Regions from separate parts of the Rhizobium pantanalense genome, predicted to be linked through region 2. Evidence: predicted binding sites of a transcription regulator. Region 2 holds the regulator's gene; each other region holds the start of a gene.
What was found. The regulator PhoB, encoded in region 2, activates phosphate uptake and scavenging genes when phosphate is short. The targets are predictions, from matches to a motif close to TGTCATNNANCTGTCAT.
Positions count from the first base shown of each region.

Region 1: the regulator PhoB is predicted to act here: its motif matches at 1,988-2,004, upstream of PH558_RS29355 (inorganic phosphate transporter).
Region 3: the regulator PhoB is predicted to act here: its motif matches at 1,723-1,739, upstream of PH558_RS05545 (UDP-2,3-diacylglucosamine diphosphatase).
Region 4: the regulator PhoB is predicted to act here: its motif matches at 1,700-1,716, upstream of PH558_RS32510 (Orn/Lys/Arg family decarboxylase).

Region 1 is NZ_JAQJCH010000014.1:121,829-124,931, reverse strand. Features, by position in the region: gene PH558_RS29360 (Ros/MucR family transcriptional regulator) at 1-122, shown strand, start outside; gene PH558_RS29355 (inorganic phosphate transporter) at 333-1,940, opposite strand; gene PH558_RS29350 (GCG_CRPN prefix-to-repeats domain-containing protein) at 2,181-2,489, shown strand; gene PH558_RS29345 (hypothetical protein) at 2,604-3,103, opposite strand, start outside.
Region 2 is NZ_JAQJCH010000003.1:141,545-144,647, forward strand. Features, by position in the region: gene PH558_RS10065 (GcrA family cell cycle regulator) at 56-583, shown strand; gene phoB (phosphate regulon transcriptional regulator PhoB) at 777-1,460, opposite strand; gene phoU (phosphate signaling complex protein PhoU) at 1,492-2,205, opposite strand; gene pstB (phosphate ABC transporter ATP-binding protein PstB) at 2,257-3,072, opposite strand; gene pstA (phosphate ABC transporter permease PstA) at 3,088-3,103, opposite strand, start outside.
Region 3 is NZ_JAQJCH010000001.1:1,164,361-1,167,463, forward strand. Features, by position in the region: gene PH558_RS05540 (NADP-dependent malic enzyme) at 1-1,349, opposite strand, end outside; gene PH558_RS05545 (UDP-2,3-diacylglucosamine diphosphatase) at 1,805-2,611, shown strand; gene PH558_RS05550 (MFS transporter) at 2,780-3,103, shown strand, end outside.
Region 4 is NZ_JAQJCH010000020.1:20,239-23,341, forward strand. Features, by position in the region: gene PH558_RS32510 (Orn/Lys/Arg family decarboxylase) at 1-1,655, opposite strand, end outside; gene PH558_RS32515 (NCS2 family permease) at 1,822-3,103, opposite strand, start outside.

The sequences.
Region 1 (3,103 bases), on a different contig from region 2:
AGAAATGGGGACTTGCTCCCAACTATCCGATGGTTGCGCAGAATTACGCCAACCGTCGCTCGGAACTTGCCAAGATTTCCGGCCTCGGTGCGAACGGCAACAAGAGGGAAAGCGTCGGCTGAAGCAATTCGCAAACAGGCGCCTCATGCGCTGCTGACGGCTCGACTTCGATGCTCCGTGGGAATGCAGGCGGATTTCGCGAACGCTTTTCATGCGTTTTGCGATGCTTGCTGTAGCGCCGTGTCTGCCGGCGGAATGCTGCAAATAAAAATGGCGCCTCGTCAGGGGCGCCATTGTCTTATCGAGAATGTTTGACGTCTTTATCGCGACGATTAGAAGACCTGGCGCAGCACGATGAACAGCACGAATGCCAATGCGATCGAGGCCGGCAACGTCAGGATCCAGGCCATCAGCATGTTGCGCACGGTCGACCACTGCAGGCCGGAACCGTTGGCCGCCATGGTGCCGGCGACGCCGGAAGACAGGACGTGCGTGGTCGAAACCGGCAGGCCTAGATGGTCGGCAGCACCGATCGTCAGCATGGCGACGACTTCGGCGGCAGCACCCTGGCCATAGGTCAAATGCGTCTTGCCGATCTTTTCGCCGACGGTGACGACGATACGCTTCCAGCCGACCATGGTGCCGAGGCCGAGTGCCAAGGCGACGGCAACCTTCACCCAGAGCGGGATGAACTTGGTCGCGTGATCGACGGCGGCGTGATAGTTGGTCACGGCTTTCAAGTCGTCGGCGCTCATCGGCAGCAGCTTCTGCTTGTCGATGAGCTTCAGCGATTCACCGATCAGGTAGATATCGTTACGAACGTTACCGACAAGCCCGTTTGGCAGCTTCTCGACGCTCGGATAGGCGGCGACCTCAGCGCTCGTGGCATGAATGTATGCTTGAAGAGCCGGCGTCGTCGCGTCCGTCCAGGTCTTGGTCTTGACGGCACTGCTGACGGCGGCCTTGGGATCGGCCGGCGCGGCAACGCCCGGCTTCACGTACTTGCCAAGCACGGTCTCGACCTGCATTGAGGCGGCCTTGTAAGCTTCGAGATAGTTGACATCGGGTGTGCGGTTCAGCGCGAAAGCCGTCGGCACGAGGCCGATGAGGATGAGCATGATGAGGCCCATGCCCTTCTGGCCGTCGTTCGAGCCATGGGCGAAGCTGACACCGGTGCAGGTGAAGATCAGCAGGCCGCGGATCCAGGCTGGCGGCGGCGTATTGCCCTTCGGGGCTTCATAGAGTTCTTTGTTGCGGATCAGCACCTTGGCGACCAGCAGCAATATTGCAGCCATGGCAAAGCCGATGATCGGCGACAGAAGCAGCGACATGCCGACGCTGCTCGCCTGCGACCAGTCGACACCGCTGGTGGCAGAGCCGGCGGGCGCCAGGAACTGGTTGGCGAGGCCGACGCCGATGATCGAGCCGACGAGCGTGTGCGAGCTCGATGCCGGCAGGCCGAGATACCAGGTGCCGAGGTTCCAGATGATGGCGGCCGTCAACAGGGCGAAGACCATCGCCAGACCCGAGCCGGAGCCGACCTGCAGGATGAGTTCGACCGGCAGCAGCGCCAGGATGCCGAAGGCGACGGCGCCTGAAGACGTGAGAACGCCGAGGAAGTTGAAGAAGCCCGACCAGATGACGGCGAATTCCGCCGGCAGCGAGCGCGTATAGATGACGGTTGCCACAGCATTGGCCGTATCGTGGAAACCGTTGACGAATTCGAAGCCGAGCGCGATCAGCAGCGCCAGGCCGAGCAGGATCCACGGAACGGCGGCGGCTTCGGCGAGGTCGCTGCCAAGGGCATAGCCGACATAGGCAAGGCCGGCCAGCACGACGACACCGAAGATCGGCAGAAACCATTTTGCCGAACTACCGGCGCCGTGAATTGGATGGTTGGCATTGCCACCCTCCGAAGTGTTTGAAGCGAGGTCGACCATCCCAAACTCCTTTATGGCAATTGATATCGTTGGTGTAAGCCTCCTTCATGAAACTCTCGTGACGCGCGAGTAGGTTGCGGCTGGCTGCAAATACCGGCAACAATATGCTTTTCGGGCCGTGGTCAGGCGTTTGGTCTGATCTTGATTTCGCCGTCAAATGGCCTTTTTCGGTTCAGCCCGCGTTCATACCTCAGGGGGTTAAATCCCGGATGTAAGGGACTTGGATAGAGGGCCATCAAAATGAGATCGTCCGTGATTGCCATTGCTGCCTTGTTTGGCAGCCTGGTTGTATCTTCGGCAGAGGCAATGCCTATCCCAGCCGTTGGGACAGCGGCCTCAGCGCCGATCGTGAAAGTTGACTATGCCTGCGGTCGTGGCTGGCACCTGACGCGCTGGGGCGAATGCCGCCCCAATCGTTGGGGTCCGCCGCCCCGCCGCTGGGGTTACTACAGGCCGCCACCGCCGCCGCCATGGGGCTGGCACGGCCATCGCCATCATCGCGATGGTTGGCGCGATGACCGTTGGCGCGATCGCCCGCGTTACTGGTAAGATCAGAAACACCGCCGCACTTCGCGGCGGTGTTTTGCTGAGAGCAATTCTAGGAAAAGCGCGACAACAAAGAGCTGGAACGATTCGCGGATTTTGCTGAGAAGCTGACCCGCTCTAAGGCTGAGTTGGGGGCCGTAACGCGCGCGCTGCGAGCCATAGTCCTGCAAGAACGAGCAGGCCGGCCGACAAAATTGCAGCAAGGCTTTTCGCATGAAGCGCTATATCGGCAAGTTTGGGTCGGATGAGATCGGCCGTATTGAAGTTCTCGCCGCTGAATTTGCACAGGACGAGCGAGAGATTGTTGCGCACGAGTACCGCGTCGATATCAGAGACGAGATCGACGACCGATGCCTTCTCCCCTCTCGTGACACGCATCTGCAGCAGCACTGCCTTCGCTGCAGCGAGGTAGGCGTGGGAGCATTCGTTGAATGGGCTTTCCTCGTCGCTGACGCTGCCCGGCATCAGGCCCCATAAGCAATAGGCGCGCTGGATCTGCGCGAAGTTCAGGAGGCGGCGAAAGGTTTCGTCGGTATCCGATATGCTCTCGGCAAGCGAGACTATACGCCCGTAATAGGGAGCGATTACAGCCATCTCGCCATGGGTGAGATTGGGAA
Region 2 (3,103 bases):
TGCGAGGCAATGGTGAGGGATTCTGCCATCGGAAACGCGACAGCGGAGACAGGGCATGAATTGGACAGACGAACGCGTCGAGAAGCTGAAAAAGCTATGGTCCGAAGGGTTGAGCGCCAGCCAGATCGCTGCGCAGCTCGGTGGCGTGAGCCGTAATGCCGTCATCGGCAAGGTGCACCGCCTGAACCTTCCTGGCCGAGCGAAGGCGGGCGGCACGGCAACCGCGGCGCGCACGCCGAAGCGCAGCGCAGCAGCACCCCGCACCGCAACCTACGGATCGCGCGTTGCCACCCGTACGGTCGTCGCCCGCCAGCAGGGCGCAACCATGCTGAAGGAAGAGATCGAGGTCGATTCCGTCAATGAAATCCAGTATCGTCCGGCATCGAACGTCGTCGTTCCGATCTCTCGCCGCCTCGGCCTGACGGAACTGACGGAGCGCACCTGCAAGTGGCCGGTCGGCGACCCGCTGAAGGACGACTTCCACTTCTGCGGCAATGACAGCCCGGATTCTTCGCCGTACTGCACCTATCATCAGCGCATGGCATACCAGCCGGTGCATGACCGCCGTCGCAACAACGGCTGAAAGTCACAGCAAGACAATGAGAAACGGGCCCATCGAGGCCCGTTTTTCTATTTCCGCCGCTATTTAAAGCACGTCACGATCTTTCAGATTCGCTTCCCGTGCTTTAGGTTTTCCGTCTGGCGCATGTCGTTCTCGCAAAACCGCTACGCACTTTTGCGCGACATGCTTTAGTGATACCCGAGCGGCAAACCGCTCAGGTTTCCATGGAATAGCCCGCGCCGCGAACGGTGCGGATGACATCCTGCATATTGGAGAAATTGAGCGCCTTGCGCAGGCGGCCGACATGGACGTCGACAGTGCGTTCGTCGACGTAGATATCGTGACCCCATACGCCGTCGAGCAGCTGCGAGCGCGAGAAGACGCGGCCGGGCGAGGACATCAGGAATTCCAGCAGGCGGAATTCCGTCGGCCCCAGCCGTACTTCGCGGCTCTTGCGGTGGACGCGATGGGTTTCTCGGTCCAGCTCGATATCGCCGCAGCGCAGCACCGTGGAGAGAACCTCCGGGCGGGCACGCCGCAGCATCGCCTTGACGCGAGCCATCAGCTCCGGCGTCGAGAACGGCTTGACGACATAATCGTCCGCGCCGGTCGAAAGCCCACGCACGCGCTCGCTTTCCTCGCCGCGGGCCGTCAGCATGATGATCGGCAGTCGCTCCGTCTCCGGCCGCATACGCAGCCGGCGGCAGAGCTCGATGCCCGATACGCCGGGGAGCATCCAGTCGAGGATCAGGAGATCGGGGATGCGCTCCTGGAGACGCAGCTCGGCCTCATCGCCTCTGAGGATCGTGTCGACCTCGAAGCCTTCGGCCTCAAGATTGTAGCGCAGCAGAACGCTGAGCGCTTCCTCGTCTTCTACAACAGCAACTCTCGGAACCATGCGCCTATGGTCTCCTTTCTTCGCTTCCAGATTATTCCGTCACTGCGCCGACGGTATTGGCGGTATCGTCCTTCGGGCGCTCGCCTTCGGGCTGAGCACCTGTCGCCATGTAATAGATCGTCTCGGCGATATTGGTGGCGTGGTCGCCGATGCGCTCGATGTTCTTGGCGCAGAAGAGAAGATGCGTGCAGGTGGTGATGTTGCGCGGATCTTCCATCATGTAGGTCAGCATCTCGCGGAAGAGCGAGGTGTACATGGCGTCGATTTCCTCGTCACGTTCGCGGATCGACACCGCCTTATCGGGCGAGCGGGTCGCGTAGACATCGAGAACTTCCTTGAGCTGGCTCAGCGCCAGTTCGGAGAGATGCTCGATGCCGCGGGCGAGACGGCGGGGGACGCCAGTGCCCTGCACGGCGATGACGCGCTTTGCGGTGTTCTTTCCGAGATCGCCGACGCGCTCCAGGTCAGAAGCGATGCGGATCGATCCCATGATTTCGCGAAGGTCGGCTGCCATCGGCTGGCGGCGGGCGATGGTGACGATCGCCTTGTCACCGACTTCGCGCTCGGCATGGTCGAGAACCACGTCGTCGGAGATGACTTTCTGGGCCAGAGCCGCGTCGCTGTTGACGAGAGCGCGTACGCTGTCGCTAACCATCTGCTCGGCCAGGCCGCCCATTTCAGCAATGCGGCGCGTCAGGAACTTCAGGTCTTCGTCATAGGCTGACAGAATGTGAGTGGAGACCATTTTTCTATCCTCAAAGTGAACTGTGTGAAAGGAGCCGCGCGCCTGCCATCATCAACCAAAACGGCCCATGATGTAATCCTGCGTGCGGAAATCGTCGGGATTGGTGAACATCTTATCGGTGTCGTTCTCCTCGACCAGGTGGCCGAGATGAAACATTGCGGTACGCTGCGAGACGCGGGCTGCCTGCTGCATGGAATGCGTCACGATGACGATGGTGAAATTCTCCCGCAGCTCGTGGATGAGATCCTCGACCTTGGCGGTCGCGATCGGATCGAGCGCCGAGCACGGCTCGTCCATCAGGATGACCTCCGGGCTGACGGCAACGGCGCGCGCGATGCACAGACGCTGCTGCTGACCGCCCGACAAGCTCGTGCCGGCGTCATGGAGGCGATCCTTCACCTCACCCCAGAGACCGGCCTTCTGCAGGCTTGTTTCGACGATATGCTGGAGATCGGCCTTTGAGCGATGCAGGCCATGGATGCGCGGACCGTAGGCGACGTTCTCATAGATGGACTTCGGAAACGGGTTGGGCTTCTGGAAGACCATGCCGACGCGCGCGCGCAATTCCACCACGTCAATGCTGTCGTCGTAGACATCCTGATCGTCGAGCGTGATCTTGCCGGTGACGCGGCAAGTCTCGATCGTATCGTTCATGCGGTTGAGGCAGCGCAGGAAGGTGGACTTGCCGCAGCCTGAAGGGCCGATCAGAGCCGTGACCGTATTGGCGCGGATCTTCAGATTGACGTCGAAGAGCGCCCGCTTGTGGCCGTAATAGACCGAAACATCCTGGCCGATCATCTTGTAGGGGATCGTCGTCATCTTCTTGGCCAAGGCTCTTTCGCTGGCGGCTTCCGTCATCATGTTCATTTCGTGCGCCCTCCCTTACCAGCGCCGCTCG
Region 3 (3,103 bases), on a different contig from region 2:
TCGGAAAAGACGACGCGCTTGCGCTCGGCTATCTTCGCAGCCGCAAAGATCGGCTTCATCACGAAGCCCGAGCGGAAGACGAAGCGGTTGAGCTCGTCCATGTAGGCGTCGAAATCCTTGATTGGGCGCAGGGCGACGCCGCTGTCTGCGGCTGCCTTCGCCACAGCTGGCGCAATGCGCAGGATCAGGCGCGGGTCGAAGGGCGAGGGGATCAGGTAATTGGGCCCGAAGACCGGAGTTTCACCGGTATAGGCGCGAGCGGCGACATCGGAAGGTTCTTCGCGAGCAAGCGCGGCGATGGCCCGCACGGCGGCCATCTTCATCTCTTCGTTGATCGTCTTGGCGCCGCAATCGAGCGCGCCGCGGAAGATATAGGGGAAGCAGAGGACGTTGTTGACCTGGTTCGGGAAGTCCGAGCGGCCGGTGCAGATCATCGCATCGGGGCGGGCGGCACGGGCGAGATCCGGCATGATTTCCGGCGTCGGGTTGGCGAGCGCCATGATCAGCGGCTTTTCGGCCATCTGCGCCAGCAGTTCGGGCTTCAGCACGCCGGCGGCGGACAGGCCGAGAAAGACGTCGGCGCCCGGAATGGATTCAGCAAGCACGCGCTTGTCGCTGTCCTGGGCGTAGACGGATTTCCACTCGTCCATCAGGACGTTGCGGTCCTTGTAGACCAAGCCTTCGATATCGTGGACCCAGATGTTTTCGCGCTTGGCGCCGAGAATGACAAGCAGGTTGAGGCAGGCGAGTGCGGCCGCACCCGCGCCGGAGGCGACGATCTTGACTTCTTCGATCTTCTTGCCGGCCAGTTCCAGTCCGTTGAGGATGGCGGCGGCGACGATGATGGCGGTGCCGTGCTGATCGTCGTGAAAGACCGGAATTTCCATCTTCTCGCGCAGGCGGCGCTCGACGTCAAAGCATTCCGGCGCCTTGATGTCTTCCAGATTGATGCCGCCGAAGGTCGGCTCGAGCGCCGAAATGGTATTGACCATCTCATCGACCGTCGGTGCTGCGATTTCGATGTCGAAGACGTCGATGCCGGCGAATTTCTTGAAGAGAACGGCCTTGCCTTCCATGACGGGCTTCGAAGCGAGCGGGCCGATATTGCCGAGCCCGAGCACTGCCGAACCGTTCGAAATGACTGCTACGAGATTGGCGCGGGACGTATAGTCGGCTGCCGTCTCGGGGTTGTCGCGGATGGCGATGCAGGGCGCAGCGACGCCAGGGGAATAGGCGAGTGCCAGATCACGCTGATTGCCCAGCGGTTTGGTCGCCTGAATTTCGAGCTTGCCGGGGCGTGGATAACGATGGAAATAAAGCGCTTGCTCGTCGAAGTTTCCGCTCGCCATGTTCTTGGCTGCTTTCGAAGTGTCGTTCGTATCCAACTTGCGTCTCCATTCCTGCCTGCGCTTTGAGTCTTCTGCATACATCAATCGCTTCGCCTTCACAGTATGGAATTGAGGTCACAAGGCGTTTTTGTCGTGGCAAAACTGAATTGCCGTTTTTGCAATGATCGCGCGATATCCCCTTCCGCAAAAAGGTTGCGATCGCGTCATCTTTGTAAGAATGGCGTGAAGGTGCACGGATGGACGGCTTATGCAAGTGGCGCGGCGCGGGCCATGTTTCGCCTTGGTATCGCCAGCTTTACAAGCGATCGTCCTGACCTCGCAGTCGCCCCGAGACTCGGTTGAACCTTGCCGCCGGGCCGCCAAGCACAGGGTTTGTCATCTTCCTGAAACACGAGTCTGGTTTTGGAATAGCCAAGGTAGGATAGGGCACGGACATAAAGTTCGTGAATGAAAACATGGACCCCCGGCATTTCCGAACGCTATTCATTTCTGACGTGCACCTCGGCTCGAAGGCCGCCAAGGCGGATTACCTGCTCGATTTTCTCCGTTATCACGAGGCCGATACCATCTTCCTGGTCGGCGACATCGTTGATGGCTGGCGGCTGAAGCGAAACTGGTACTGGCCCCAGGATTGCAACGACGTCGTACAGAAGCTCCTGCGCAAGGCGCGCAAGGGTACGCGCATCGTCTATATCCCCGGCAATCACGACGAATTCCTGCGTGACTTCCCCGGAATGCACTTCGGCGGTATCGAGGTGGCACAGCGCGCCATGCACGAAACGGCCGACGGCAAGAAATATCTCGTGCTGCATGGCGATGAATTCGACGTCGTCGTCCGCAATGCCCGCCTGCTCGCCTATCTCGGCGACTGGGCCTATGACATGGCCATCCTGATCAATGTCGGCCTTGCTGCGGTGCGCCGCCGCCTGAACATGCCCTATTGGTCCTTCTCGGCCTGGGCGAAGCTGCAGGTCAAGCACGCCGTCAATTTCATCGGCGAGTTTCAGCGTGTCGTCGCCGAAGAGGCCAAGCGTAACGATGCCGATGGTGTCATCTGCGGGCACATCCACCATGCGGTCATTGAGGATCTCGACGGCGTGCGCTACATCAATACCGGCGACTGGGTGGAAAGCTGCACGGCAATCGCCGAGCATGAGGACGGCACGTTCGAGCTGATCACCTGGCGGACTATTCTCGAGACGCAGCCGGTGGATTCTCCGGTCGGAGAATTGCCGCGGCCGATCGGTGCCCAGGCGGCGTAATTCCTACGCCCCTTCACGCAGCCGATAATGGCTTGTCATAATTATTGATCGCTGCGGGACGGCCCTGGCTTCGGATTTTTCCGAAACGTTACGGTTTTGGCCATTTCTCGCCATAGTCGTACTCTCGATAGCATGATAGGGACAAATAAGTTCCCCTTCAGGTCTGTCATGATTCCCGCGATCAAGTCCTTCCAGGGCGAGGGTGCGCCTCCATATTTCCGCTTGCGCACTGCCTTGTCCTACTGCGCTCCGTTGTTCGTCAACGGAATTGCCCTGCCGTTTTTCCCTGTCTGGCTGGCGGGGCTGAATTTCAACGATCACGAGATCGGCCTGGTGCTCGCCATTCCCATGGTGGTGCGCGTCCTCGTGACGCCCATTATCGCGGTGCTCGCCGATCATATGAGCGAGCGGGCCGATGTATTGTTATGGTCGGGTGCCTTGTCACTGCTGACCGCAATCGCGCTTTACTGGACCAGCGACTTCTGGCCGGTG
Region 4 (3,103 bases), on a different contig from region 2:
ATGGCGAAACCCGGCTCCATGCCGGAAAAGCCGTGCCACGCCGCATCGGGCGTCAGGTGCCAGAAGGCGGGATTGGTGGCGAGCTGGTCGGTCGCGACGCTTTCCCACGGCACGTCGTGCACGGCGCCGGGGCTTGACACATCCGGGATCGTGACCCGATCCGGCACGAAGGGCTCGAAGAACCAGCGGCGTTCCGGGCGATGCTCCTTCTCCTCGAATTCGCGGCGCACGGCGCGGATTTTCTTGCGCAGCTCGATGCCGAGCCGGATCGTGTCGTCCCAAAGCACTTCGCCCGAACGGCCCTTCATCATCTGCGCGCCGACGTCCAGCGAGGCAAACAGCGGATAGAAGGGCGAGGTCGAGGCGTGCTGCATGAAGCTTTCGTTGAAGCGACGGTGTTCCACGCGGCGTTTCTGGCCGGTGATGTGCCTATCCTTCATGTGGATCTGCGAGGCCTGCGAGAAGCTTGCCAGCTGCTTATGGGTGGATTGCGTGGCAATGATGCCAGGCGCATCCGGGCCTAGGTCGGAAAGCCCCATGGCGAAGCGCCCGGCATAAAGCGGATGAAACTTCATGAAGCCCGCCCAGGCCTCGTCGAAGAGGATGTAATCGCAGAGATGCCCGATGCGCTTGAGGATCATCTCGGCATTGTGGATGGTGCCATCATAGGTGCATTGCTCCACGACAGCGACGCGGAACGGACGCGGCTTCTTGTAGGCCTCCGGATCCTTCACCAGCGGATGGGTGCGGATGCGCTCGCGCAGCGCGTCCTCGTCCATGGTGGCGAAATCCATCGGACCGATCAGGCCATAGAGATTGCGTCTGGTCGGCAGATAGATCGGAATGCCGCCCGAGATCATCAGGGCGCCGTGATGGGCGGCCTTGTGGTTGTTGCGGTCGAACAGCACGAGATCGCCGTCGGTGACGAGCGCTGAGAGCGCGACCTTGTTTGATGTGGAGGTGCCGTTCAGCACGAAATAGGTCTTCTCGGCGCCGAAAATCTTGGCCGCTTCCTTTTGCGCGGCAAGCGCAGGCCCCTCATGGGTCAGGAGGTCGCCGAGATCGAGCACGGAATTGTCAAGGTCGTCGCGGAAAACCGCTTCGCCCAGATGTTCCATGAAGACACGGCCGATGGGGCTGCGGCTATAGAAGATGCCGCCATTGTGCCCGGGGCAGGTCCAGAGGTGATTGCCCTCTTCGGCGTAATCGACCAGCGCGCCGAAGAAAGGCGTCTTCAGCGTCTCCGCATATTGCTTGAGCCGGCTGATGAGGCTTTTTGCGATGAAGGCCGGCGTTTCTTCCGACAGGAAGACGTAGCCGTCGATGAAATCGAGGACTTCCACCGGCACATCCTCGAAGCGCTTGCGCCGGATCAGCAGGATGATCGGGAATTCGAGGCCGCGCCGGCGCATGAGGTTGATGAGGGAGGCCGTCTTGCCTTCCAGGCCCTTCTTGCCCCAGTCGACCAGCATGCAGCCGATGGCAGCGTCGGTCTGGACGGCGATCTCGGCATCTTCGAGATTGCGCGCGCGCACCACCTCGAAACCAGAGCGTTCGATTTCCTCGACGATCTGATTGTAGCGGGCACCTTCCAGATCCTCATTGTCGAAGGTTGGCGTTGCGAACAGAAAGTTGAAACGTCTGAAATAATCCATATCGATACCCGCTCCTGATTTGGCATGAGGTGTCGAGGTATTTCATGACATGGATGTGACAGAATAGAGGGCGTCCCAAACCGTATCGATGGTCATCGGCGGTCAGGTCGCTGGCCCACAGCTTCATGCCGGATTACGGACGCGGAATTTATGGATTTGTGGCCGCTCAGTGAGCAGCCACGGTCCAGAAATAATAGGCAAGCGGGATGGCGAGAAGGTACATGCCAATGGACACCTGCCTCGCCTCTCCCGACAAGACCTTGACGATGACGTAGAATAGCAGTCCTCCGGCAATACCGGTGCCGAAGCTGTTGGAGACCAGGGTCAGAAGGACCATCATCAGAGCGGAAAGACCGTCGGAGAAATTCTCCAGGTCGACACGCTTCAGCGCGCTGAACATCGACATTCCGACGAGGATCAGGGCGGGTGCGGTGGCCGCGGCCGGGATCATCAGCGCGATCGGGGTAAAAAGCAAAGTGAGCGCGAAAAGGGCTGCCGTTGCCAGCGAAGCAAAGCCGGTGCGTCCGCCGGCTTCCGCGCCGGTGGCGCTCTCGACCAGCGCCGTGGCGGAGGGAATGCCGAGCAGCGGACTGATTGTGGCGGCAATTGAATCGACGAGGAACGGCTTGCCCAGATCCGCCATGTTGCCTTCCTCGTCGACCAGGCCGGCCTTTGCGCCGACAGCGAGCGTCGTGCCCAGGGTCGAGAAGAACTCGGATGCGAAGAAGGCAAAGAGATAGGGGAAATAGTCTATCCTCAGCGCACCAAGGAAATCGAGTTGAAGGCCGATCTCGGAGATGCCATGCGGCGCTCCGAAGAATGCGGCGGGCACCTTGGTGACGCCGAGCGGAATGCCGAGCAGCGTGCTGCCCAGGATGGCCCAGAGGATCGGTCCCGGCACCTTTCGCCCGCGCAGAAAGACAGCGAGGAAGATGCCGAAGACGGCGATGATCGCCTGTCCCGAGTTGAACGAGCCGAGCATGAGCGCGTGGCTCTTGGCGTTGACGTCGACGAGACCGGCATTCTTGAAGCCGAGAAGCGCGATGAACAATCCGATCGCCGCGCCCAGGCCAAGCTTGATCTGGGCTGGAACCATACGGGCGATGACCTGACGCACGCCAAGCACCGTCAGCAGAACGAAGATGACGCTCGACCAGAAGGAAATCGCAAGGCCCGTCTGCCAGGGAATATGCTCCACGGCGGCCATCGTCGGCCCCACCAGAACCGAGCCGCCGATGCCCGGCCCCACCACGAAGGGCATATTGGCATAGAGCGCCATGAACAGGGTCGCACCGATGATGACGAGAATGGTTGCCGTCGTTGCGGCGGCGCGGTCGATGCCACCGGCGGAAAGCAGGGAAGGGATCACGACAAGAAGATAGGCCGCCGCCAGGAAGGACGTCATCCCGGCAATGATTTCCGTCTTCGTATTGGTCTTACGCTCGCCC